Linked DNA regions of Alloyangia pacifica. The protein of the gene in region 1 interacts with the protein of each later gene in a pairwise test. Links are inferred from orthologs where the notes say so. Each region holds a gene or a part of one and is shown in the gene's direction. Other genes may lie near its edges.

The links.
Region 2: the proteins of CEW88_RS04690 (region 1) and ndk interact in binary tests that used the Escherichia coli proteins (3 or more experiments, as listed by UniProt). The link is inferred for Alloyangia pacifica from one-to-one orthologs.

The regions. Positions count from the first base shown.
Region 1 is NZ_CP022189.1:966,554-977,917, forward strand. The notes cover bases 5,418-8,417. They hold CEW88_RS04690 (5-formyltetrahydrofolate cyclo-ligase), read left to right. Parts: upstream 5,418-6,635; coding sequence 6,636-7,199; downstream 7,200-8,417. Other genes in these bases: mgtE (magnesium transporter), read left to right, coding at 5,418-6,639; purD (phosphoribosylamine--glycine ligase), read right to left, coding at 7,279-8,417. In the rest of the region: CEW88_RS04655 (helix-turn-helix domain-containing protein), read left to right, coding at 1-220; hisN (histidinol-phosphatase), read left to right, coding at 359-1,105; CEW88_RS04665 (8-oxoguanine deaminase), read left to right, coding at 1,218-2,558; CEW88_RS04670 (CAP domain-containing protein), read left to right, coding at 2,599-3,078; CEW88_RS04675 (CAP domain-containing protein), read left to right, coding at 3,176-3,766; guaD (guanine deaminase), read right to left, coding at 3,809-5,122; more of mgtE, read left to right, coding at 5,245-5,417; more of purD, read right to left, coding at 8,418-8,541; xseA (exodeoxyribonuclease VII large subunit), read left to right, coding at 8,708-10,198; CEW88_RS04705 (hypothetical protein), read right to left, coding at 10,296-10,691; CEW88_RS04710 (lytic transglycosylase domain-containing protein), read right to left, coding at 10,757-11,364. UniProt on the Escherichia coli protein: Involved in the removal of 5-formyltetrahydrofolate.
Region 2 is NZ_CP022189.1:1,319,568-1,330,801, forward strand. What follows is about bases 7,640-10,509. They hold ndk (nucleoside-diphosphate kinase), read left to right. Parts: upstream 7,640-8,798; coding sequence 8,799-9,221; downstream 9,222-10,509. Other genes in these bases: abc-f (ribosomal protection-like ABC-F family protein), read right to left, coding at 7,640-8,479; CEW88_RS06385 (DUF4112 domain-containing protein), read right to left, coding at 9,294-9,704; CEW88_RS06390 (YqaE/Pmp3 family membrane protein), read right to left, coding at 9,710-9,889; CEW88_RS06395 (TfoX/Sxy family DNA transformation protein), read right to left, coding at 10,009-10,359; CEW88_RS06400 (pyridoxal phosphate-dependent aminotransferase), read right to left, coding at 10,364-10,509. In the rest of the region: LPS export ABC transporter permease LptG, read right to left, coding at 1-795; LPS export ABC transporter permease LptF, read right to left, coding at 792-1,916; CEW88_RS06350 (leucyl aminopeptidase), read left to right, coding at 2,081-3,553; CEW88_RS06355 (DNA polymerase III subunit chi), read left to right, coding at 3,629-4,087; CEW88_RS06360 (Crp/Fnr family transcriptional regulator), read left to right, coding at 4,637-5,296; CEW88_RS06365 (retropepsin-like aspartic protease family protein), read right to left, coding at 5,300-5,884; CEW88_RS06370 (MarC family protein), read right to left, coding at 5,942-6,568; more of abc-f, read right to left, coding at 6,620-7,639; more of CEW88_RS06400, read right to left, coding at 10,510-11,234. UniProt on the Escherichia coli protein: Major role in the synthesis of nucleoside triphosphates other than ATP. The ATP gamma phosphate is transferred to the NDP beta phosphate via a ping-pong mechanism, using a phosphorylated active-site intermediate.

The DNA.
Region 1 (11,364 bases):
CGCCGACGCCCTCGAGGTGCCGGTGAGCTTCTTCTTCGAGGGGATCGAGAGCGGCCAGTCCGCCGACGAGACGACCGCCACGCCCGCCAGCCCGTCCATGCCCGCCGACATCCTCGGCGACAAGGAGGCGCTCGACTTGGTGCGTTCCTACTACGCGATCCCCGAGAACCAGCGCCGCCGCCTGTTTGAATTGGCCCGGGTGCTCTCGGACGTCGCTTGAGCCTTGGAGCCCCCTGCGTTAGCTGGATCCGGTAGGATCGTGCAGCAGGGGGCCGTCATGGCTGAGACTTCCACCGGAATTTCCGCAGACTTGATTTCCGCAGACTTGGCCGAAGAGCTCTGGCAGACCGCCGCCGAGATGGCCGAGGCCGCGCGCGCGGCAATCCTGCCGCATTTCCGCGCCGAGGGGCTTGGTGCGGACAACAAGCTCTCCGAGGGGTTCGACCCGGTGACCGTCGCCGACCGCGCCGCCGAGCAGGCGATGCGCGCCGTCTTGGCGGCGCGCCGTCCGATGGATGCCATCCTCGGCGAGGAATACGGCCACGAGTCGGGCGAGAGCGGGCTGACCTGGGTGCTCGATCCGATCGACGGCACCCGCGGGTTCCTGTCGGGCACGCCGACCTGGGGTGTGCTGATCGCGCTGTCGGATGCCTCGGGCCCGGTTCTGGGGGTGATCGACCAGCCCTATACCTCCGAGCGCTTCGAGGGGGGGCTTGGACGTGCCGTCTGGTCCGGCCCACTGGGTGCGCGTCCGCTGGCGTCCCGGCCGGCGCGGCCGCTCTCCGAGGCGATCCTCTTCACCACCTTCCCCGAGGTCGGCACCGAGGCCGAGGCCGCCGCCTTCCGCCGGGTGTCGGCGCAGGCGCGGCTCACCCGCTACGGCATGGATTGCTACGCCTATGCGCTGCTCGCCGCCGGGCAGATCGACCTGGTGATCGAGGCCGGGTTGCAGGCCTATGATGTGCAGGCGCCGATCGCGGTGATCGAGGCGGCGGGGGGCCTGGTCACCGACTGGCAGGGCGGCAAGGCCCATGAGGGCGGTCAGGTGCTGGCCGCCGCCAATGCCGAGATCCACGCCGCCGCGCTGGCGCTGCTGAACGGCTGAGGGCGCGGCGCGCATTCTTCGGCAAATCCCGAAACAGCCTCATCCGGGGTCAGTCTTTCCTTCGATGCCCGGAAGGGGCAGGGTGGCGCTATCCACCCGAGGAGCCCCCAAGATGAGTGAAATCCTGATCCGCAACGCGCGCACTGTCCTGACCATGGATGATGCCGGGACCGAGCTAGCGGATGTCGACATCCTGCTGCGCGACGGGGTGATCGCCGAGATCGGCCCTCGGCTCGAGACCGAGGGCGAGATCGTCGATGCGCGTCATTGCGTGGTGACGCCGGGCCTCGTCAACACCCATCACCATCTCTACCAGGGGCTGACCAAGGCGGTGCCCGGCGGGCAGGACGCGCTGCTCTTTGGTTGGCTGCAGACGCTCTATCCGATCTGGGAGCGCTTCGGGCCCGAGGAATTCTACGTCTCGGCGCAGGTCGGGCTCGCGGAACTGGCGCTCTCGGGATGCACGCTGAGTTCCGACCACCTCTATCTTTATCCCAACGGCGCGCGGCTCGATGACAGCATCGCCGCAGCCGAGGACCTGGGCGTGCGCTTCCATGCCACGCGCGGCAGCATGAGCATCGGCGTCAGCGAGGGCGGGCTGCCGCCGGACTCGCTGGTCGAACAGGAGAGCGCCATCCTCGAGGATTGCATCCGGGTGATCGACGCCTTCCACGACCCTTCAGAGGGCGCCATGGTGCGGGTCGGCGTCGCGCCGTGCTCGCCCTTCTCGGTGAGCCGCGAGCTGATGCGCGACAGCGCCATCCTCGCCCGCGACAAGGGGGTGATGATGCACACGCACCTTGCCGAGAACGACGAAGACGTGGCCTATTCGCTCGAGAAATTCGGTTGCCGCCCGGGGCAATACGCCGAGGATCTGGGCTGGACCGGCCCGGACGTCTGGCACGCCCATTGCGTGAAGCTCGACGGGCAGGAGATAGACCTGTTCGCCGCCACCCGCACCGGCGTGGCGCATTGCCCCTGTTCCAACTGCCGCCTCGGCTCGGGCATTGCGCCGGTGCGCGCGATGCTGGATGCGGGGGTGAAGGTCGGGCTGGGTGTCGATGGGTCGGCGAGCAACGACATGGCAAACCTCGTCGGCGAGGCACGGCAGGCGATGCTGCTCCAGCGGGTGCAGCACGGCGCCGACGCGATGAGCGCCCGTGCGGCCCTGCGGGTGGCGACGCGGGGCGGGGCCGAGGTGCTGGGCCGCAACGATTGCGGGCAGGTTGTCATCGGCATGCGCGGAGATCTGGCGCTTTGGGATGTCAGCGGGCTCGGAAGCGCCGGATCCTGGGACCCGGCGGCGCTGCTGCTGGCAGGACCGCAACAGGTGCGGCACCTTTTTGTCGAGGGGCGGCAGGTGGTGCGTGACGGACGCATCGCGACGATAGACATTGAGGCCGCGCTGCGCCGCCACGGGGAAATGGCGCGGACGCTCGCCGGGTTCGGCTGAACCCGGTCCTGAGGGGAACACATCTGACCGGAGGATTTTCATGCGACCTGCGCTGACTGCCCGACTGCTGCCGCTTGCCCTTTGCGCGGCGCTCTGCGCCTGCGTGGTGGTGCCGCTGCCGCAGACCGAGACCGGGGGCGAGCCCGCGCGCTTCCTCGAAAACCCCTCGGGGGCGCAGCTCAACGCGCTCCGCGAGAGCCGAGGGCTGGCGCCCCTGAGCTATTCGCCGGTGCTGCAGAAGGTGGCGCAGGGCCATGCCGACGACATGGCGCGAATGAACGAGATGACCCATACCGGCAGCGACGGCAGCACCATCGGCGAGCGCATCCAGCGCCGCGGCTACAACCTCCGGCGTGGCGCCGAGAACATCGCCGAAACGGGCCGCGGCCTCGGTCGGGCGATGGAGATCTGGACCAACTCTCCGCCGCACCTGTCAAACATGCTCATGGAGGATGTGAAGGAATATGGCATCGCGGGGACCGGCGACTATTGGGTCATGGTGGTCGCCCGGGTGAAATGACCCGCGCTGCGGGCAGAGGGCTCCGGCGCGGCGCAGGCTTGCCGGGCGTCGCCGCCGCGCCATCTATATGCAGGGCGTGAAGGACCGGAGAGTGCTGATGAAACTGCCCAAGTGGCTTGCCCTGACCCTGCTGCCGCTGGCGCTTGCCGCCTGCGTCGATGTGCGCGCGCAACCCGGCGTGGTTGCGACGTCCGTGTCAAAGCCGGAGTCAAAGCCCGCATCAAGGCCGGTGGCCGTGGCCAACCAGCCTGCCGCCCGCGGCCAGGTCGAAGGGGCGAGCATCTACGAGCTGCGGCGCGCGCCGTCGCAGGTGGTGCAGAGCTCGCAGGCCGAGGCCGCCGCGACCTTTAACGGCTGGCGCCGGGCGCAGGGGCTGGCACCGCTGACCCGCTCGGCGCAGCTGCAGCGCGCCGCGCAGGCCCATTCCGATGACATGGCGCGGATGAACAAGATGAGCCATGTCGGCAGCGACGGCAGCCGCGTCGGCGCGCGCGCGCGGGCGGCGGGATACGACTATCGCCATGTCTCGGAAAACGTTGCCATGACCCCGCTCGGCATCGACAGCGCGATGGAGCTCTGGGCCAAGTCATCATCGCACCGCGCGGCCATGCTGCGCACGGATGTGCGCGAGTTCGGCCTCGCGCAGAACGGCCGCTACTGGACGCTGGTCATGGGCGTGCGCAAGTAGGGTAGGACCAAGGGGGCGCGGGAGGCGCCCCCGGTCCGAGCGTCAGATCACCTGCCTTCCGGCCACGTAGGTGGCCCGCACCGCCCGGTCGTCGCCCATCATCATGGTCGGGAAGAGCGCCTCCCAGATGTCGTTGGCCTCTGCCACGCGCTGCGCGATGGCCGGGGTGGAGGCCAGGTCGAGCACGGTGAAATCGGCCTCGAGCCCCGGTGCGAGGTTGCCGATCCGGTCCTCGGCCATCAGCGCCATCGCCGAGCCCTGCGTCGCCAGCCACAGCAGCGCCGAGGGATGCAGCGGGTGATGGCGCAGCTGCGCCACCTCGTAGGCCGCGGCCATGGTGCGGAGCATCGAGAAGGACGAGCCGCCGCCGGTGTCGGTGGCCAGCCCCACCCGCAGCCCTGCCTTGGTCAGCCCGTCCATGTCGAAGAGCCCCGAGCCGATGAAGGTGTTCGAGGTCGGGCAATGCACCAGCGCCGCGTTGACCTCTTTCAACCGCGCATGCTCGCGCGGCTCGAGATGGATGGCGTGGCCGTAGAGGCCTCGCTCGCCCAGCAGCCCGTAGGCCTCGTAGGTGTCAAGATAATCGCGCGCCTGCGGGTAGAGCGATTTCACCCAGGCGATCTCGTCGATCTGCTCGGAAAGGTGCGTCTGCATCAGCACCTCGGGGTGCTCGGCCCAGAGCGCGCCGAGCGCCTGCAGCTGCCCGGGGGTCGAGGTCGGCGAGAATCGCGGGGTGATCACATATTCTGCCCGGCCCCGGCCGTGCCACCGCTCGAGCAGCGCCTTGCTGTCGTCATAGGCCGATTGCGCGCTGTCCCGCAGGAAGTCGGGGGCGGTGTCGCGGTCCATGCAAGTCTTGCCCGCGAAGACCCGCATCCCGCGCGCCTCGGCGGCGCTGAACAGCGCCTCCACCGATTCGGGGTGGATGGTGCAATAGCTGCAGACCGAGGTGGTGCCATGCGCCAGCAGCAGGTCGAGATAGCGCCCGGCGATCTCGTCGGCGTAGGCGCGCTCGGCAAAGCGCGCCTCGGTGGGGAAGGTGTAATGGTTGAGCCAGTCGATCAGCCGCTTGCCCCAGCTCGCGATCATCCCGGTCTGCGGGTAATGCGCGTGCGCGTCGACGAAGCCCGGCACGATCAGCGCCTCGCCATGGTCCACCACCCGCGAGGCGGGATGCGCGGCGCGCAGCACCTCGGCGGTGCCGATCTCTCGAATCACCCCGTCCTCGACCAGCAGCGCCCCGGCAGGCTCGTGGCGCGCCGCCTCGACCCCTTCGGTGAAAGGCGAGCCGGTGAAGCGCAGGGTCTGCCCGAGGTGCAGGATCGGCGAAAGGGGGGTGGGGCTGGTGGGGGCCATGTCGGTCCTTGTGGTTGCGACCGGCCTAGGATGTGGGCGGCCAAGGTCAAGCGCAATGCGCCTCTGTTGCTCGTTCGCGCAATCCCCTAAGGTTTGCGCGAACGGCATTCAACGGGGCAGGCATGACCGAAGAGACCGGAAACCCGGCGACGGAAGACGCCCGCGAAGACGAGACCAACCCGCTGGAACGCAAGGTGGTCTCGGCGATCCTCTATGCGGTGGATGTCGGCGACCGCGAACAGCTCGTCGCGCTGATGGAGCCGCTGCACGCGGCCGACATCGCCGACCTTCTCGAGCAGATCAACGCCTACGACCGGATGCGGCTGATCAAGCTCTACGACAAGGAGTTCGACGGCGAGATCCTGTCGGAACTCGACGAGTCGATCCGCGAAGAGGTGATCCGGGCGCTGACCCCCGAGGTGCTCGCCGACGCGGTGCGCGAGCTCGATTCCGACGACGTGGTCGACCTTCTGGAAGACCTCGACCAGGATCAGCAGGATGCGATCCTCGATGTGCTCGAGGACAGCGACAGGGTCGCGGTCGAGAAATCGCTGACCTACCCGGAGTATTCCGCCGGCCGCCTGATGCAGCGCGAGGTGGTCATGGCCCCCGAGCACTGGAACGTCGGCGAGGCGATCGATTTCCTGCGCAGCTCGGACGATCTGCCGGAACAGTTCTACCACATCATCCTCGTCGATCCGAAGCTGCGCCCGGTGGGCAACGTGACCCTGGGCAAGTTGATGGCCTCGCGGCGCGAGGTGCTGCTGAAATCGCTGGTCGAGGAAACCTTCCATGTCATCCCGGTGACCCGGCCCGAGGCCGATGTCGCCTATGCCTTCAACCAGTACCACCTGATCTCGGCCCCGGTGGTGGACGAGAACGAGCGGCTGGTCGGGGTGATCACCATCGACGACGCCATGGCCGTGCTCGATGAGGAGCACGAGGAGGACATCCTGCGCCTCGCCGGGGTCGGCGACGAGAGCCGCATTTCGGACAGCGTGATCGAGACCACCCGGCAGCGTCTGCCGTGGCTGGGGGTGAACCTGATGACGGCGATCCTCGCTTCGCTGGTGATCGCCCAGTTCGAAGGCACGATCAGCCAGCTGGTGGCGCTGGCCGTGCTGATGCCGATCGTCGCGTCGATGGGCGGCAATGCCGGCACGCAGTCGTTGACCGTGGCCGTGCGCGCGCTGGCGACCAAGGATCTGACCAGCGCCAACCTCTGGCGGGTGATCCGGCGTGAGCTCATGGTCGGGCTGATCAATGGCGTCAGCTTCGCGCTTGTGATGGGGGTTCTGGAATACCTCTGGTTCGGCAGCGCGATGCTGGCGGTCGTGATCGCCGCGGCGATGGTCATCAACCTTGTCGTCGCCGGGCTGGCGGGGATCGCGGTGCCCGTGGTGCTCGAGAAATTCAAGGTCGACCCGGCGCTGGCCTCCGGCACCTTCGTGACCACGGTGACCGACGTGGTCGGGTTCTTCGCCTTCCTCGGGCTGGCGCAGGCGGTGCTGCTGTGAACCTCGACGAGGCCAAGCGCGCCGCGCGCGCCGAGGCGGCGCGGCGCCGCACCGAGGCCCATGCGGCCGATGCGGGGGCTGGCGCAGGGATGTTGAGCTCGGTGCTGGCGGGCTACCGCGGCGTGCCGCTCTCGGGCTACATGCCGATCCGCTCCGAGATCGACCCGCTGCCCGCCATGGCCGAGGCGGCGGCGCATGGTCCGGTGGCGATCCCGGTGATCGAGGCGCGCGGTGCACCGCTGCGCTTTGCCCGCTGGGAGCCCGAGATGGCACTGGTGCCCGGCGCCTTCGGCGCGATGATCCCGGAGCGCCCCGAGTTCGTGACCCCCGAGATTCTCATCGTTCCGCTGCTGGCCTTCACCCGGGACGGCCATCGGCTGGGCTATGGCGGCGGTTTCTACGACCGCACGCTTGCGGCGCTGCGCGCTGCGCGCCCGACGCTGGCCATCGGGTTTGCCTACGCGGCGCAGGAGGCAGGGCAGGTCCCGCTCGAGCCCACCGACGCGCCGCTCGACATGATCGTGACCCCGACCGAGGTGATCGCGCCGAGCCGAGGCTGAGCGCGCCGAGCGAGACCGGTGCGGGGCGCGGCAGATGCCGGTACGCCCCGGTTTCACGGCTGTGCCGGGAGCGCCGGTGTCAGAGCGCCCGCCAGCCGATGTCGCGCCGGCAGAACCCTTCGGGCCAGTCCACGGCATCCACCAGCGCATAGGCACGCGCCTGCGCCTCGGCGAGTGTGGCGCCGCGGGCGGTGGCGTTCAGCACCCTGCCGCCGTTGGCGACGATCTTGCCGTCCTTCTCGGCGGTGCCGGCGTGGAACATCTGGGTGAAGCTGTCCTCGGGCAGGCCCTCGAGCCCGGAGATCACCGTGCCCTTCTCGTAGGCGCCCGGGTAGCCCTCGGCGGCCATCACCACGGTCATCGCGTGATCGTCGGCCCAGGTCACCTTGGCCTCGGCCAGTCGGCCCTCGGCACAGGCGTGGAGCAGGTCCAGCACCTGGCCGCCAAGGCGCATCATCAGCACCTGGCACTCGGGATCGCCGAAGCGGACGTTGTATTCCACGAGGCGCGGTTGTCCGTTCTCGATCATCAGGCCGACGTAAAGCACGCCCTGGTAGGGCGTGCCGCGGCGCGCCATCTCGGCCATGGTGGGGCGGACGATCTCGTCGAGCGCCTTTTGCGCCACCTCGTCCGAGAGCACCGGGGCGGGGGAATAGGCGCCCATGCCGCCGGTGTTGGGGCCGGTGTCGCCCTCGCCGACGCGCTTGTGGTCCTGCGCGGTGCCGATGGGCAGCACGTCGGTCCCGTCGACCAGCACGAAGTAGGACGCCTCCTCGCCGGTCATGAACTCCTCGATCACCACCTCGGCGCCGGCCCCGCCGAAGGCGCCGCCGAACATGTCGTCGATCGCCTCTTCGGCCTGCGCCACGGTCTCGGCGATGATCACGCCCTTGCCGGCGGCGAGCCCGTCGGCCTTGACCACGATCGGCGCGCCCTGGGCGCGCACGTGCGCCTTGGCGCTTGCGGCGTCGGTGAAGTGGCCGTAGCCGGCGGTGGGCGCGTTGGCGGCGTCGCAGATTTCCTTGGTAAAGCTCTTCGAGGCCTCGAGCCGGGCAGCCTCCTTGGAGGGGCCGAAGACCAGCACGCCTGCCTCGCGCAGCCGGTCGGCAACGCCCGCGGCGAGCGGCGCCTCGGGGCCGACGATGACGAGGTCGATGGCGTTCTCACCGGCGAATTCCGCCACCGCGCCGCCGTCCTCGACGTCGAGCGAGGCGCATTCGGCGATCTGCGCGATCCCGGCATTGCCCGGCGCGACGATCAGCTTGTCGCACTTGGGGTTCTGCATCACGGCCCAGGCCAGGGCATGTTCGCGACCGCCGCCGCCGAGGATGAGGATGTTCATGGGGCCCGCTCTTTCAAGGTGAGGATCGCGGGCTTCCTACCGGCGGCGGGGGGCTCTGGCAAGACGGCAGGACGCGCCCACCTTTCCCTTGGCGCCGCCGGGCGCTAGTCTGGGCAAAGCGCGGGCGGACCAGCCCGGACAGGGCACTTACGGCAAGACGGGCACCATGGACCTTTTCGAAGACGATACCCCCGGAGACGCAGGCGACGGCAACATGCCGGAATTCACCGTCTCGGAGCTGTCAGGCGCGGTGAAACGGGTGATCGAGGGCGAGTTCGGCTTCGTGCGGGTGCGCGGCGAGCTGGGGCGGATTTCGCGGCCGCGCTCGGGGCATCTCTACCTCGACCTCAAGGACGACAAGTCGGTGATCTCGGGCATCGTCTGGCGCGGCGTCGCTTCCAAGCTCGAAATGCAGCCCGAGGAAGGCATGGAGGTGATCGCCACCGGGCGGCTGACCACCTATCCCGGCCAGTCGCGCTACCAGATCATCATCGAGGACATGCGCCCCGCCGGGCTCGGTGCGCTCATGGCGATGCTGGAAAAGCGCAAGGCGATGCTGCAGGCCGAGGGGCTCTTTGATCCCGCCCGCAAGAAGCCGCTGCCGTTCCTGCCCGAGATCATCGGGGTCGTGACCTCGCCCTCGGGGGCGGTGATCCGCGATATCCTGCACCGGCTGCGCGAGCGTTTCCCGCGCAAGGTGCTGATCTGGCCCGTCGCGGTGCAGGGCAAGAGTTCGGCCGCCGAGGTCGCCCGGGCCATCGAGGGGTTCAACGCGCTCAGCCCGGGCGGCGCGCTGCCGCGGCCCGACCTGCTGATCGTCGCCCGGGGCGGCGGCTCGGTGGAGGATCTCTGGGGCTTCAATGAAGAGATCGTGGCGCGGGCGGCCGCGGCCTCGAAAATCCCGCTGATCTCGGCGGTGGGCCATGAGACCGACACCACGCTCATCGACTTCGTCTCGGACCGCCGCGCGCCGACGCCAACCGCCGCCGCCGAGATGGCGGTGCCGGTGCGTATGGAGCTTCTGGCGCGGACCGGGGAGGGACAGCTGCGGCTGACCCGCGCGCTCAGCCACCGGCTCGAGGTGCGCGGCCAGCGGCTGCGCGATCTGGCCCGGGCATTGCCGCGGGCCGAGGCGCTTCTGGACCAGCCGCGCCAGCGGCTCGACCTGCTGTCGGACCGGCTGCCGCAGGCGCTGATCCGCGGGGTCGACCGGCGCCGGCTGGCGCTCTCGCAGCCCGCCGGGGCGCTGCGCCCGGGGCTGCTGAGCCGCATGCTTGCCACCCGCGCCGAGGCGCTGGGGCGCCGCGCCGACCGGCTGTCGATCCGGCCAATCCAGCGCGAGATCGCGCTCGGGGCCGACCGGCTGAGCGCGCTCGGCAAGCGGCTCGATGATGCTGGCACACGCAGGGTCGAGGAGCCCCGGGCCAAGCTCGACGGGCTTGACCGTCTCCTGCAAACGCTGAGCTACAAGGGCACGCTGGCGCGCGGCTACGCGGTGGTGCGCGGCGAGGGTGGGCAGGTGCTGACCACGGCTTCCGCCGCGAAGGAGGCCGCCGGGCTAGAGATCGAATTTGCCGACGGGCGGATGAAGATCGGCGGCGCGGCCTCGGGCAAGCCCAGGAAGGCCAAGGCGCCGGAGCAGGGGAGCCTGTTCTGAGGCGTCGAGACCCGGGGCTCGGCCCCCGCCGCGCCGAGGGATATCTCGGCCCATGAAATGCAACCGGACGGTGCGCGCGATCGGCGAGGCGCCGTCTTCAGACGCCGGTGTCTGGCCCGTAGCAGAGCATCGGCGTGTCGCCCTGCTGCGCCTCGTAGAGCACCGTGTTCTGCGGGTCGTTCTGAAACACCGCCCGCAGTTTGCCGCTCTCGCGGTAGAAACTCCAGCATTGCGGGGCGTTCATATCCTCGTAGACGAAGCAGATCATCTGGGCCTCGGCGTACCAGCGGCCGTCCTTGCACTCGCCGTCCAGGAAGGACCAGCGCACCCGGCGGTCCGGCAGGTATTGCTCGACCCCGTAGGGCGCCCCGCCGCTGCCGAAGTAGAGCGTCTTGCCGGTGACATAGGACTCGAATTCCTCGGCGCTCATCGGCTGGGCGGCGGCGGGCGGGCTGGCAAGCAGGCAGAAGAGGAGGAGCACGAGGCGTGTCATGGGTGCAGCCTGCCAGAGGAGGGTCGGCGGCGAAAGGGAGAAGTGACCACGCGCGCCGGGGGCGTTCAGGAATTGCGGTAGACGGCGCAGATGCAGCCCGATTGTCGAAGCTCTGCGCAGAGATTTGCCGCTGCGCTGCGACCGTCGCGCCCGATCCGTGCCATCCAGTAGCCCCCCCGCGGGCTGGCGCGGCTTTTTTGCCAGACCAGCTCGGGCTGTTCGCCGCCGATCGGGCCGGAACAGGCCTTGGCGCGGCGGCGGAATTGCGCCAGCGCCCGGTCCTGGGTGGTGCCGAAGGCGATCTGCACGCCCCAGGGATGCAGTGGGGGGCGGGCCTCGGGATATTTGGTCAGCTTGCGCTCGCGCGCCAGCTCGTGGCAGGCCTGCTGGAAGGGCTTTTCGCCCTGCAGCCGGAAGTCATGGGTCTCGGGCGGGGTGTCGCGCCAGGTCTCGGCGGCGAGCCCGGTGATGATCGCCACGTAGTTGATCGTCTCGCGCGCCAGCCCGCCGCGCCGCGACATCAGCCCGTCGGCCCGTGCCTCGCCGCCGTTGTATGCCACCGCCGCCAGTCCCTGGTTGCCGTACCGACGGGTCAGCTCGCCGAGGTATTGCGCCGAATATTCCAGCGCCTCTGCAGGGTTGTAGGGATCCTTGAGGCCGCGCAGCTTCGCGG
Region 2 (11,234 bases), 360 kb from region 1 along the record:
CTCTTCCAGCCCGCGGATGAAGGCTGGCAGCTCCCAGATGGGGATCGCCGAGGGCTGGCCGAAACGGTCGCGGATCCCGTCCTGCGTCAGGTTCGAGGGCAGGCGCATCTCGTCGAAGGTCTGGGCGGATTGCTCGGGGTTGCCGACATCGCCCAGCGGCCAGACCTTGGCCTTTGTCAGCACCCAGTCTCCGGCCTCGAGCTCGGCGCGCTCGGCGATGATCCGCTGCTCGGGGCCGCCTCCGGGGGCGTAGCTGACGAAGCTCACGTCGAAGAGCACCGTGGCATCGGGGTTGGTGCGGCTGGCACGGATGACGGTCTGCGCGCCGTCGGCGCCCTGCCGCAGCCAGAGCCCCTCGGCGCCGATCGACAGCACCGAGCCGCCGTCGCTGTCCCATTCCTGTTCGAGATCGGCCGCGCGCTTCGAGGTGGCGGCCACGATCGGGTTGAGCATGCCCACCGCGAGCCCGGCGATCACCAGCGCCACGCCCACCGGCCCCATCAGCGCGGCGAGTCCCGAGCGCCCGGCGGCGCGGCTGACCACCAGTTCGGAGCTGCGCGCCAGCGAGATGCACATGGAGATGGCGGCAAGGATCGTCACCAGCGGCAGGATCGAATAGGTGCCGCCGGGCAGGTTCAGAAGGGTCATGTGAACGACCTGCCCGAAGCTCACCTCATCGCCGAACTTGCGCAGCTGCTCGACCAGATCGACGAGGAAGAAGAACAGCGCGAAGATCAGCGCGATGGCGAGGAAGAACCGCAGGAAACGCCGGGCGAAGTAGAAATGCAGGATCATGCCGCGGCTCCGGGAGCGGGGGATTTGCGCGCGGTCCGGCCCGGGCGGCGCATGCGCGAGGCCTGCCAGAGCATGGCGCCGGTGATCGCGAAGCCGGTGAGGCTGGGCAGGTAGATCAGCGGCCAGAGCGCGCCATTGGCCCGCACGGGGGTCGAGACCGAGCTTTCGATGATCTTGATCAGCACCAGCAGGAAGATGGCCCCGATGATCTGCCGGGTGACCCCGAAGCGCGAGAAGCTGCCGGTCATCAGCGCGGCGTAGCCGATCAGCGCGGCCACGACGCAGAGCAGCGGCTGCTCGAAGCGCATGTGCGCCTCCTCGAGCACTTCGCCGACCGAGTCGTTGACCTCGATGGCCACGGCCTCGGTATCGGTCAGCAGCTCGAGCGTGCCGATCTGCCGGGCGCGGCGGCCGGGGCGGCGGTCGGGGGTGATCAGGCTGGAGATGTCGTAGGTCAGATCCTCGAAGGTCGTGGTCGACAGCGCCTTGTCCGAGCGGCGCAGGGTCTGGGCGGTGCCCTCGACCATGGTCAGCATCGTGGTGTCGGACTCGCTGCGCACGATATAGGCGGTGCGGGCGGTGTAGATCACCTCGCGGTCCTTCAGACGGCGGTCCGACAGGAAGACGTCGCGCAGCTCGCCTTCGGGCGAGATCTCGCGGATGTAGAAGGTCACGCCCTTGGCCGGGTGCAGGAAGGTGCCCTCGTGCAGCAGCCGGGCCGAGACCGAGCCCGAGATTTCCGCCTCGCGCTCGCGCAGCTGGCCGTAAGAAAGGGGCACCAGAACATGCGCCAGCACCGCCATCATTGCGCCGATGATAAGCCCGAAGACCAGCACCGGCCGCGCCAGCCGCCAGGGCGAGTAGCCGGTGGCCTGCACCACGGTCAGCTCCGAATCGTTGCTCGAGCGGTTGATCACGTAGACCGAGGCGGCAAAGGCCGCGATGGGCAGCACGATGGCGATCACCGCCGGCAGGCTGAGCAGGGTGAATTCGATGAAAATGCCGCCGGAATGGCCATCGGCGATCAGGTCGCCGAACAGGTTCACCGCGCGGTTCACCCAGTAAACCATCACCAGCACCAGCGAGAAAAACCCGAACAGGACCATGAGCTGCGACAGCATGTATCTGTCGAATCTCTGCACTTCACTTCCCCCGGTTTTCCGTTGGCGACGACCCTAGACGATCGCTCTTCGCGGGAAAAGGTGCCTCTGGTCAAGCCGATTGCGGCGCTCTAGGAGTCTTGGACCGGACACAATGACGACAGACAAGCAGGGAAGGCGGGCGAATGACCCAGTTGCGCACATTCGAATTTTCGGCGGTGGACCTCGACGGGCTGGCGGAGCGGCAGGGCAGGATCGCGCTGCTGGTCAATACCGAAGGCCGGATGAGCCCCGGTGCGCGCCGGCTGAACCGCCTGACCAAGGGGGCGCTGGCGCGGCTGCTCGAAGCGGAGCGTTGGGAAAAGGCCAAGGCGGGCGAGGTGATCTCGCTGGCCTATCCGGCCGGGCTGGCCGCCGAGGCGCTGGACGTGGTGAAGCTCGAGCGCCGTCCCTCTGTTGCCGAGGCGCGCAAGGCGGGCGCGGCACTGGCCTCGGTCGCAGGCGGCAAGGCGCTGACCCTGGTCGGCGAGAGCACCGCGCGGCTGGAGCATCTGGCGCTCGCGTTGGCGCTGCGCGGCCATGCGGTGGTCAATCACAAGTCCGAGAGCGCCGAGGCGCCCGAGCCCGCGACCATCCTCTGTGCCAAGCCTGAAGAGACCGGCAAGGCCGCGGCCTCGCTGCTGGCGGTGGCCGAGGGCGTCGCCTTTACCCGGGATCTCGTGAGCGAGCCGGCCAACGTGTTGACCACCGAGGAATTTGCCGCGCGGCTCGAGGCGCTCACCGAGCTCGGCGTCGAGGTCGAGGTTCTCGAAGAGGAGCGCATGGCCAAGCTTGGCATGAACGCGCTGCTGGCCGTGGGGCAGGGCTCTGCCGCGCCGTCGAAAATGGTGGTGATGCGCTGGAAGGGTGCCGAGGGCGATCCGCTGGCGTTGGTCGGCAAGGGCGTCGTCTTTGACACCGGCGGCATCTCGCTGAAGCCGGGGCCGGGCATGGAAGACATGACCATGGACATGGGCGGCGCGGGCACGGTGGCAGGCGTGATGAAGGCGCTGGCCCTGCGCAAGGCCGCGGCGCACGTCGTTGGCCTCGTCGGCCTCGTCGAGAACATGCCTTCGGGCACCGCGATGCGCCCGGGCGACATCGTGACGTCGATGAAGGGCGATACGATCGAGATCCTCAACACCGACGCCGAGGGCCGGCTCGTGCTCTGCGATGTGCTGTGGTACGCGCAGGAACACGTGAAGCCCGCCGCGATGGTCGATCTGGCGACCCTCACCGGCGCCTGCATCGTCGCGCTTGGCCATGAGAACGCGGCGGTATTCTCCAACGAGGACGGCTTCGCCGAGGACTTCCTCAAGGCCGCCAAGACCGAGGGCGAGGGCGCCTGGCGCATGCCGCTGGGCCAGGCCTATGACGACATGCTCAAGTCGCCGCTGGCGGACATGAAGAACATCGGCGGGCGGCCCGCGGGCTCGATCACCGCGGCGCAGTTCCTCAAGCGGTTCGTCAGGGATGACATGCCTTGGATCCACCTCGATATCGCCGGGGTGGCCAAGTTGAAGTCCGCTTCGCTGCTGGCGCCTGCCGGGGCGACCGGCTGGGGCGTGTTGTCGCTGGACCGGATGATCCGCGACCGCTTCGAGCGCAAGGATGGCTGAGCCAGGCGCGCTGCCGCCCCGGGCGCCCCGCGCCCGGGTGCGAAACATTGATCCGATGACAGGAGGCTGGCGCGCATGGGTGTCGCGATGTTCTACCACCTGACCCAGAGACCGGTCGAAGAGACCCTGTCGATGCTGCTGGAAAAATCGCTGGCGGCGGGCTGGCGCGTGGCGGTGCGCGGCGGCGATCCGCAGCGGCTCGACTGGCTCGACGAACGGCTCTGGTTGGGCCGGGACGACAGCTTCCTGCCGCATGGCCGCGCCGGTGGTCCGCATGACGCGCTGCAGCCCGTGCTGCTGACCGATCGCGCCGAGATGCCCAACGGCGCATCCTGCCTGATGTCGGTGGATGGGGCGGAGGTCTCGCCCGAGGAGGTGGGCGCGATGGAGCGGGTCTGTATTCTTTTCGACGGCATGGACCCGCGGGCGCTTGATGTGGCGCGTGGGCAGTGGCGGGCGCTCACCGGCGCCGGAGTGACCGCACAATATTGGTCCGAGGAAAGCGGGCGCTGGGAAAAGAAAGCCGAGTCCTGAAAGTTTGGCTGTCACGAAATCATCACGCATTTGGCGTGGTGGCAAATGTGTGACTCGCCTTTAGGATGATCCTATTTGACATATGCGCTAATTTCCGCCCATTCTGCCAATTGAGAGGCAGGATTGCAGTCTCTGGAAAAATGGCAAAAAAATAGAAAATTTCTTGAAAAATATGACAGCACTGTCGCCCCGCTTACACAGATCGGCGAGAATCCTCCTAAACCGTGATTGCACGCCCGACCGCTGCGAGTTGTATCCTAGGGCTTGGGCGTGTCTTACACGGTGTTTTCCGTGTGAGGGTGAGGGTTACCAAGTAACGGCCATTCCAGAGTCGTCCTCCGCCGCACCCCATGGACCGGAACGTTCCGGTCCGGGGTACGGCAGACGCGGCTCTGGAATGGCCATTTCCCGTTTTCATCCCGCGCGGCGGATGTTTTCGCCGATGAGCCGACGGATTTCCGCCGAGACGCCCGCCTGTGCCGGTGCTCGCGACAGATTTATGTGTTTTGCCCTTGCGTCACTTGACCAAGCGGCTATCGGACTGACTTCATGACAACTCCTATCGAATACGGGCCTTTGCTCGACTGCCCGCTGTTTGACGGCCTCAGCCGAGAGCAGAAAGAAACCCTTCTTTCCGAGTGCACCCTGCAGCGCTTCGACGCGCCGACCGATATCCTGCGGCAGGGAGAAACGACGCCGGTCATGTACCTGATCCTGAAGGGCCGGGTGGAGGTGATCTACCTCGACAAGCAGGGCAATGCCGCGGTGCTGCATGTCGCCGGACCAGGCGAGGTGCTTGGCGAGGTCGAGGGCCTGTCGGGCACCCCCTGCTCGTCGAGCTGCCGGACCCTGCCGGAAGCGATGGTGCTGGCTTGCTCCTTTGAGCTGCTGCTCAAGCACATTCCGCCGGCGCTGTTGCTGCGCAATTCCGCCGCGATCATGCAGACCCGGCTGACCCGCGACAACGAGCTTCGGGCCATCGCGCAGTTCTTCTCGGTCGAGGAGCGGCTGCGCATGTACTTGCACCAGTTCACGACCGAGGCCCACCGCGAGGCCCGGCTGAGCCAGTCCTACCTCGCCTCGATGGTGGGCTGCTCGCGGCAGACGATCAACAAGCTGCTGGGCGACCTGCGGCGCGACGGGGTCATCGAGATCCGTCGCGGCGCCATCGCGGTGCTCGACCGCGAGCGGCTGAAGATCGAGGTCTGACGCTTAGCGCCGCTCCAGCACCATCTTGCCACCCGCGATCTCGAGCCGGTCAAAGCGCTGCAGGTAGCTCATGCCGAGCAGCGAGTTGTCCATCTCTCCGCCGTTGACGAAGGCAGGCAGGTTGCGGTCCTCGAAGCTTCCAAGGGTGACGGTACCGAGCCGGACCGGCGCGGTCTCGACCGCGCCATTCGCGGTGCGGGCGCTGGAGTGGAAGGCAAGGTCCGCGGTGGCGATGCCGATGCGCGCGGCGTCCTGCCGGTTCAGCACCACGCCGGTGGCGCCCGTGTCGACCACGAAACGCACCGGCGTGTCATTGATCTGAAGCGTCAGGTAGTAGTGCCCGTCGGACGCTCGCGGCAGCTCGATCCGGCCCGCCTCGGCAAAGACCGATTGCTGCGGGCTCACCGTGTGGCGGATGTCGTCCCAGAGCCCGAAGGCCGCGATCACCCCGAGAAAGATCAGCCCCCAAGCCGCCAGTTGCTGCAGCTTCTGCATCAGCCGGCCGCGCTGCTGTATGAACATCCACAGGACCAGCGCCGCCAGAAGCAGCCCGAGGTACCCCAGCCGGCCGATTTCGAATTCAGACAAATGCGCGCCCCCCATGCTTGGGACCAATGTAGGGGCTGCGCCCGCGCTCTGCGAGTCTCAGCCGAAAACGCCCGACCAGTCTATGCCGCGGATGCCGTCGATGACGAATTGCACCGCGAGCGCCGCCAGCAACATGCCGAAGAGCCGGGTGACGACGACGATCCCCACGTGGCCCAGAGCGCGCTCGATGGGGCCGGCGACGAAGAAGCAGGCGAGGGTCATCAGCAGCACGATCACCAGCACGCCGAGGATCATCGCGGTCTCGAGCGGACCGGGTGAATGTCCGACCAGCAGGATGATCGTGGCGATGGCACCGGGGCCGGCGATCAGCGGGATGGCGATGGGGAAGATCGACGGATCGGGCATGACCTCGTCCTCGACCTTGTCTTCGCGCCGCTTGGTGCGGCGCTCGAAGAGCATGTCGAGCGCGGTGATGAACAGCAGCAGCCCGCCCGAGATGCGGAAGGCCGACATGGAAATGCCGATGAATCCGAGCACCGCCTCGCCGAAGAAGGCGAAGAGCATGAGGATCGCCAGCGCGGTGATGCAGGCCCGGATCCCGACCGCGCGCCGATGCGCGGCATCGGCGCCCTGGGTCAGCGCGATGAAGACCGGGGTCAGCCCGATGGGGTCGATCACCACGAAAAGCGTGGCGAAGGCGCTGATGATCAAGGCCATGTCCATGGGTACTGGCTAGGGCCTCGCGCGGGCGCTGTCCAGAAAAAGCCTGCCGGCTCAGCCGGCTTCCGCCGTTTCGAGCTTCTCCATTGCCGCTTCCCAGAGCGCCTCGGCGCGGCGCAGCCCGTCCATGACTTCGGCGTACTTGCGGTTCCAGGTCTCCAGCTCGCCCGCTCGGGTCGCCTCGTAGAGCTCGGGGTTGGCGAGCTTGGAGGCAAGCTTCTCGCGCATCTCCTCGATCTTGGCGACGCGCTCTTCGCACTTGCGCGCCTCCGAGCGCAGCGCGAGGACCTCGTCACGGCTGGCGCGCTTCGGCTTCGGCGCGGCCTTTTCGGCCTTGGCGGGCTTTGCCGGCTTGTCCTGCGTCAGCAGCATCTTGCGGTAGGCCTCGAGGTCTTCCTCGTAGGGGGTCACCGTGCCGTCCTTGACCAGCCACAGACGGTCGGCAACCAGCCCCAGCAGGTGCATGTCGTGCGAGACAAGGATCACCGCGCCGGAATAGGCGGTCAGCGCCTCGACCAGCGCTTCGCGGCTCTCGATGTCGAGGTGGTTGGTCGGCTCGTCGAGGATCAGCATGTGCGGCGCATCGAGCGTTGCCAGCAGCAGCGACAGGCGCGCCTTCTGCCCGCCCGAGAGGCGCCCGACCTCGGTCTCGGCCTGGTTGGCACCGAGGCCGAAGCCCGCCAGCTGCGCGCGCAGCTTCGAGGGGGCACTGTCGGGACGCTCGCGCTGCAGGTGCTGCAGGGGCGTTTCGTCGAGGTGCAACTCGTCGACCTGGTGCTGGGCGAAATAGCCGATGCGCAATTTCGAACTGGACGTCATCTTGCCGTCCATCAGCGCCAAACGCCCGGAAAAGAGCTTCGACAGTGTCGACTTGCCCTGGCCGTTGCGGCCGAGCAGCGCGATGCGGTCGTCCTGGTCGATGCGCAGCGAGAGCTTGCGCAGCACCACCTTGTCGCCATAGCCGGTGGAGGCATTCTCCAGCGCCAGGATCGGCGGCGAGAGTTCGTCGGGCTGCGGGAAGGTGAAGACGCGCTTGGCGGCCTCCTCGGGCGGGGTGATCCGCTCCATCTTCTCCAGCATCTTCACGCGTGCCTGCGCCTGACGGGCCTTGGAGGCCTTGGCGCGGAAGCGGTCGACGAAGCTCTGCAGGTGGGCGCGGCGCTCGTCCTGCTTCTTGGCCGCTGCCGCGAGCACGGCGCGGCGTTCGGCGCGGGTGCGCGCGAAGGTGTCGTAATTGCCCTGGTAGAGCACCAGCTTGCGCTCCTCGAGGTGGAGGATCGCGCCGACGGCCCGGTTCAACAGGCCGCGATCGTGGGAGATCACGATCACCGTGTGCGGGTAGCTCTGCAGGTAGCTCTCGAGCCAGAGCGCCCCTTCGAGGTCGAGGTAGTTGGTCGGCTCGTCGAGGAGCAGCAGGTCAGGCTCGGCAAAGAGAACGCCGGCGAGCGCAACGCGCATCCGCCAGCCGCCCGAGAAGTCCGAGCAGGGGCGCTGTTGGGCCGCCTCGTCGAAGCCGAGGCCCTTGAGGATCGTCGCGGCGCGCGCCTCGGCGGACCAGGCGTCGATGTCCGCGAGACGGGTCTGGATGTCGGCGATGCGGTGCGGGTCGGTGGCGGTCTCGGCCTCGGCCATCAGCGAGGCGCGCTCGAGGTCGCAGGCCAGCACGGTCTCGATCAGGGAGACATCCGAGGCAGGCGCCTCCTGCGCCACGCCGCCGATCTTGGCGCGGGCGGGCAGCTCGATCTCGCCGCCATCGAGCGTGAGCTCGCCGCGGATGAGCCGGAAGAGCGTGGTCTTGCCCGCGCCGTTGGGACCGACGAGGCCAACCTTGTGGCCCGCGGGAATCACGGCGGAGGCCTCCTCGAGCAGAGGGCGGCCTTCGACGGAATAGGAGATGTCTCGAATACTCAGCATGGCGCCGCCATAGCAGAGCCTTCGGGCGGGCAACATCCCCCTTCGTGCATATCGCGCTTGCCCGGCGTTTCTGCCTACGCCGATGACGCGATGTGCGTATTTGGAAAGGGAAGAAAGGTGGCACTGCCTAGCGTCTTGTCTTTCCAAAATGCGCCGGGGTGAATTGGCCGTGGGACAAGAGGGGCAGAGCCCCTTTCTGCCTGTGGAAGAGGCAGCGGGGGCCACGGGGTCTTCCCAATTCCTCAACCCCATGGTAACGCCCCCACCAGAGAATGCTGGCCGGGCCGTTGCCCGGCCTTGTGACATTGGAGAGACCAAAATGGCCGTCGAACGCACCCTTTCGATCATCAAGCCCGACGCAACCCGCCGCAACCTGACCGGCAAGATCAACGCCAAGTTCGAGGAAGCGGGCCTGCGCATCGTTGCGCAGAAGCGCATCCAGCTGACCCCGGCGCAGGCTGGCGAGTTCTACAAGGTGCACGCCGAGCGCCCGTTCTACGGCGAGCTGTGCGAATTCATGGCCTCCGAGCCGGTTGTCGTGCAGGTGCTGGAAGGCGAAGGCGCGATCGCCAAGAACCGTGAAGTGATGGGCGCCACCAACCCGGCCGACGCCGCAGAGGGCACCATCCGCGCAGAGTTCGCCGAGTCGGTCGGCGAGAACTCGGTGCACGGCTCGGACGCTCCGGAAACCGCGGCCGAAGAAATCGCCTATTTCTTCTCGGGCCTCGAGCTCGTCGGCTGAGCCTGACGCTCAATCACCGCAAATAGAAAGGCGCCCCGCGGGGCGCCTTTTTGCTGTCCGACCGTCTGGGCCTCAGGCAGCGACCTCGTTGGGTTCGGCTGAGCCTGCGCCGCCGGGCGCGTGGCGGCTTTCCAGCCAGCGTCGCAGCAACCCAGCGTTGCGGGTGTTGGCGCGATAGCCGACGTCAAAGATGTCGCCCACCAGAGGCACGAGACCCACCAGCCAGTCGACCGCGAGGTTTGCGCCCATCTGTCCGAGCAGCGGCTTGGGCGCGCCCATGGCGTGCGCCTCCTTGACGATCCAGACCGCCGGAGCGAGCGCCAGCGTGTCGCCGATGCCCGGAACAAGGCCGAACACCGCGTCCCAGCCGAAGCGGATCGGGGTGAAAGGAATGCGGTACGCCCGATCCATCCGCCGTGCCCAGCGGTCGATCTTGTCGAGCCGCTGGAAGTCGGGGTGGAGCGTGTGTTCGCGGGCGGCCATGGCGATCACACGTGCTGTTGTTTCGGCCCGGTGCGGGCGATGATCCAGATCGCGTGCACGATGCCGGGGATGTAGCCAAAGATCGTGAGCAGGATGTTGATCCAGAAATGCTTGCCGAGGCCGACCTGCAGGAACACGCCGAGCGGCGGCAGCAGGATGGCGAAGATGATGCGGATGAGGTCCATGTCGGCCTTCCTTTCAGATGAAGGATGTGTTGGCAGATCAACACGCAGACCCACGGCAAGGTTCCTGTGCCCGCACGGAGGCGCGGGCCAAGAGCTTGTTTCTGATGGGCAGAAAGGCGCTATTTGCGGGGGCGCCTGCTCGGGTCGATGACCCCGATCTCGTCGAGGATTTTCTCGATGCCGTCCAGCGGCGCGTTGCCCTTTCGTTCGGCAACCAGCGCGTCGAAGCGGCTGCGCAGCTCTTCCTTTTCTTTGCCGCGGGCGTCGTTCCATGGGCGCCCCTGCAGCGCCATGTGCAGCACGTAGAAGCCGATGAAATGCGGCCTCGTGCCATGGGCGAGCAGGCGGCGGTAGGTCTCGTCGGCGCCGAGCGCGCGCAGCGTCTCGGCATCCGCGATCCCGGCGCGCCGGCAGGCCGATTCCACCGCTGGCCCGAGGTTGCGGATGCTGGAGATCGGCGTGCCGGACACGGACTCAGGCTGCCTTGGCGAGCGTTGCGGCAAAGCCGGTGAGGGTCGTGAGCGCCTCGGCGAATTCTGCGTCGGGGATGGTCAGCGCGACGCGCAGGAAGCCCGCGGCGGAGGGGCCGAAGCTTTCGCCCGGCATCACCGCGATGCGGTGGGTGTCGAGCAGGGCGTCGGCAAAGGCGATGCCCGAGAGGCCGGTCGCGCGGATGTCGAGGAAGAGATACATGGCGCCGCCAGAGGGCACGAGGCCGACGACGCTCTGCCGGGAGAGGATCTGCTGCGCCAGCGCGCGGCGGCGGCGGAAGGGCTGGGCGACGCGCGGCTCGAGCTTGGCGTCGGCAGTCAGGGCGTAGAGCGCGGCGTCCTGGATGTAGCCGGGCACCCCGTAGGTGGTGTTTGTCGCCAGATCGATCAGCGCTGCGATGGCGGGCTCGGGGGCGATGAGCCAGCCGATGCGGCTCCCCGTCATCGCGTGGCTTTTCGACAGCGAGCCGATGACCATGGTGCGCTCGGCCATGCCGGGCAGGGCGCGGGGGCTGAGATGTTCGCCCTCCCAGATCTGCGTGTCGTAGACTTCGTCCGAGATCAGCCAGAGATCTTCGTCGCGGGTGACTTCGGCGAGGCTCTCGAGCACCGCGCGGGGGTAGACGGCACCGGTGGGATTGCTCGGCGAGTTGACCAGCAGTGCCGAGGCACCGGTCTCGCGCGCCTTGCGGCGCACCTCGCCCGCATCCGGGAAGAAACTGTGCTCGGGGCGCGTGGCGATGGTGTGCGGCACGGCGCCAGCGGCGCGGAGGGTGCCGGGGTAGGTGACGTAATGCGGCTCGATCATCAACGCGGCGTCGCCGGGATTGCAGGCGGCCATATGCGCGGCAAAG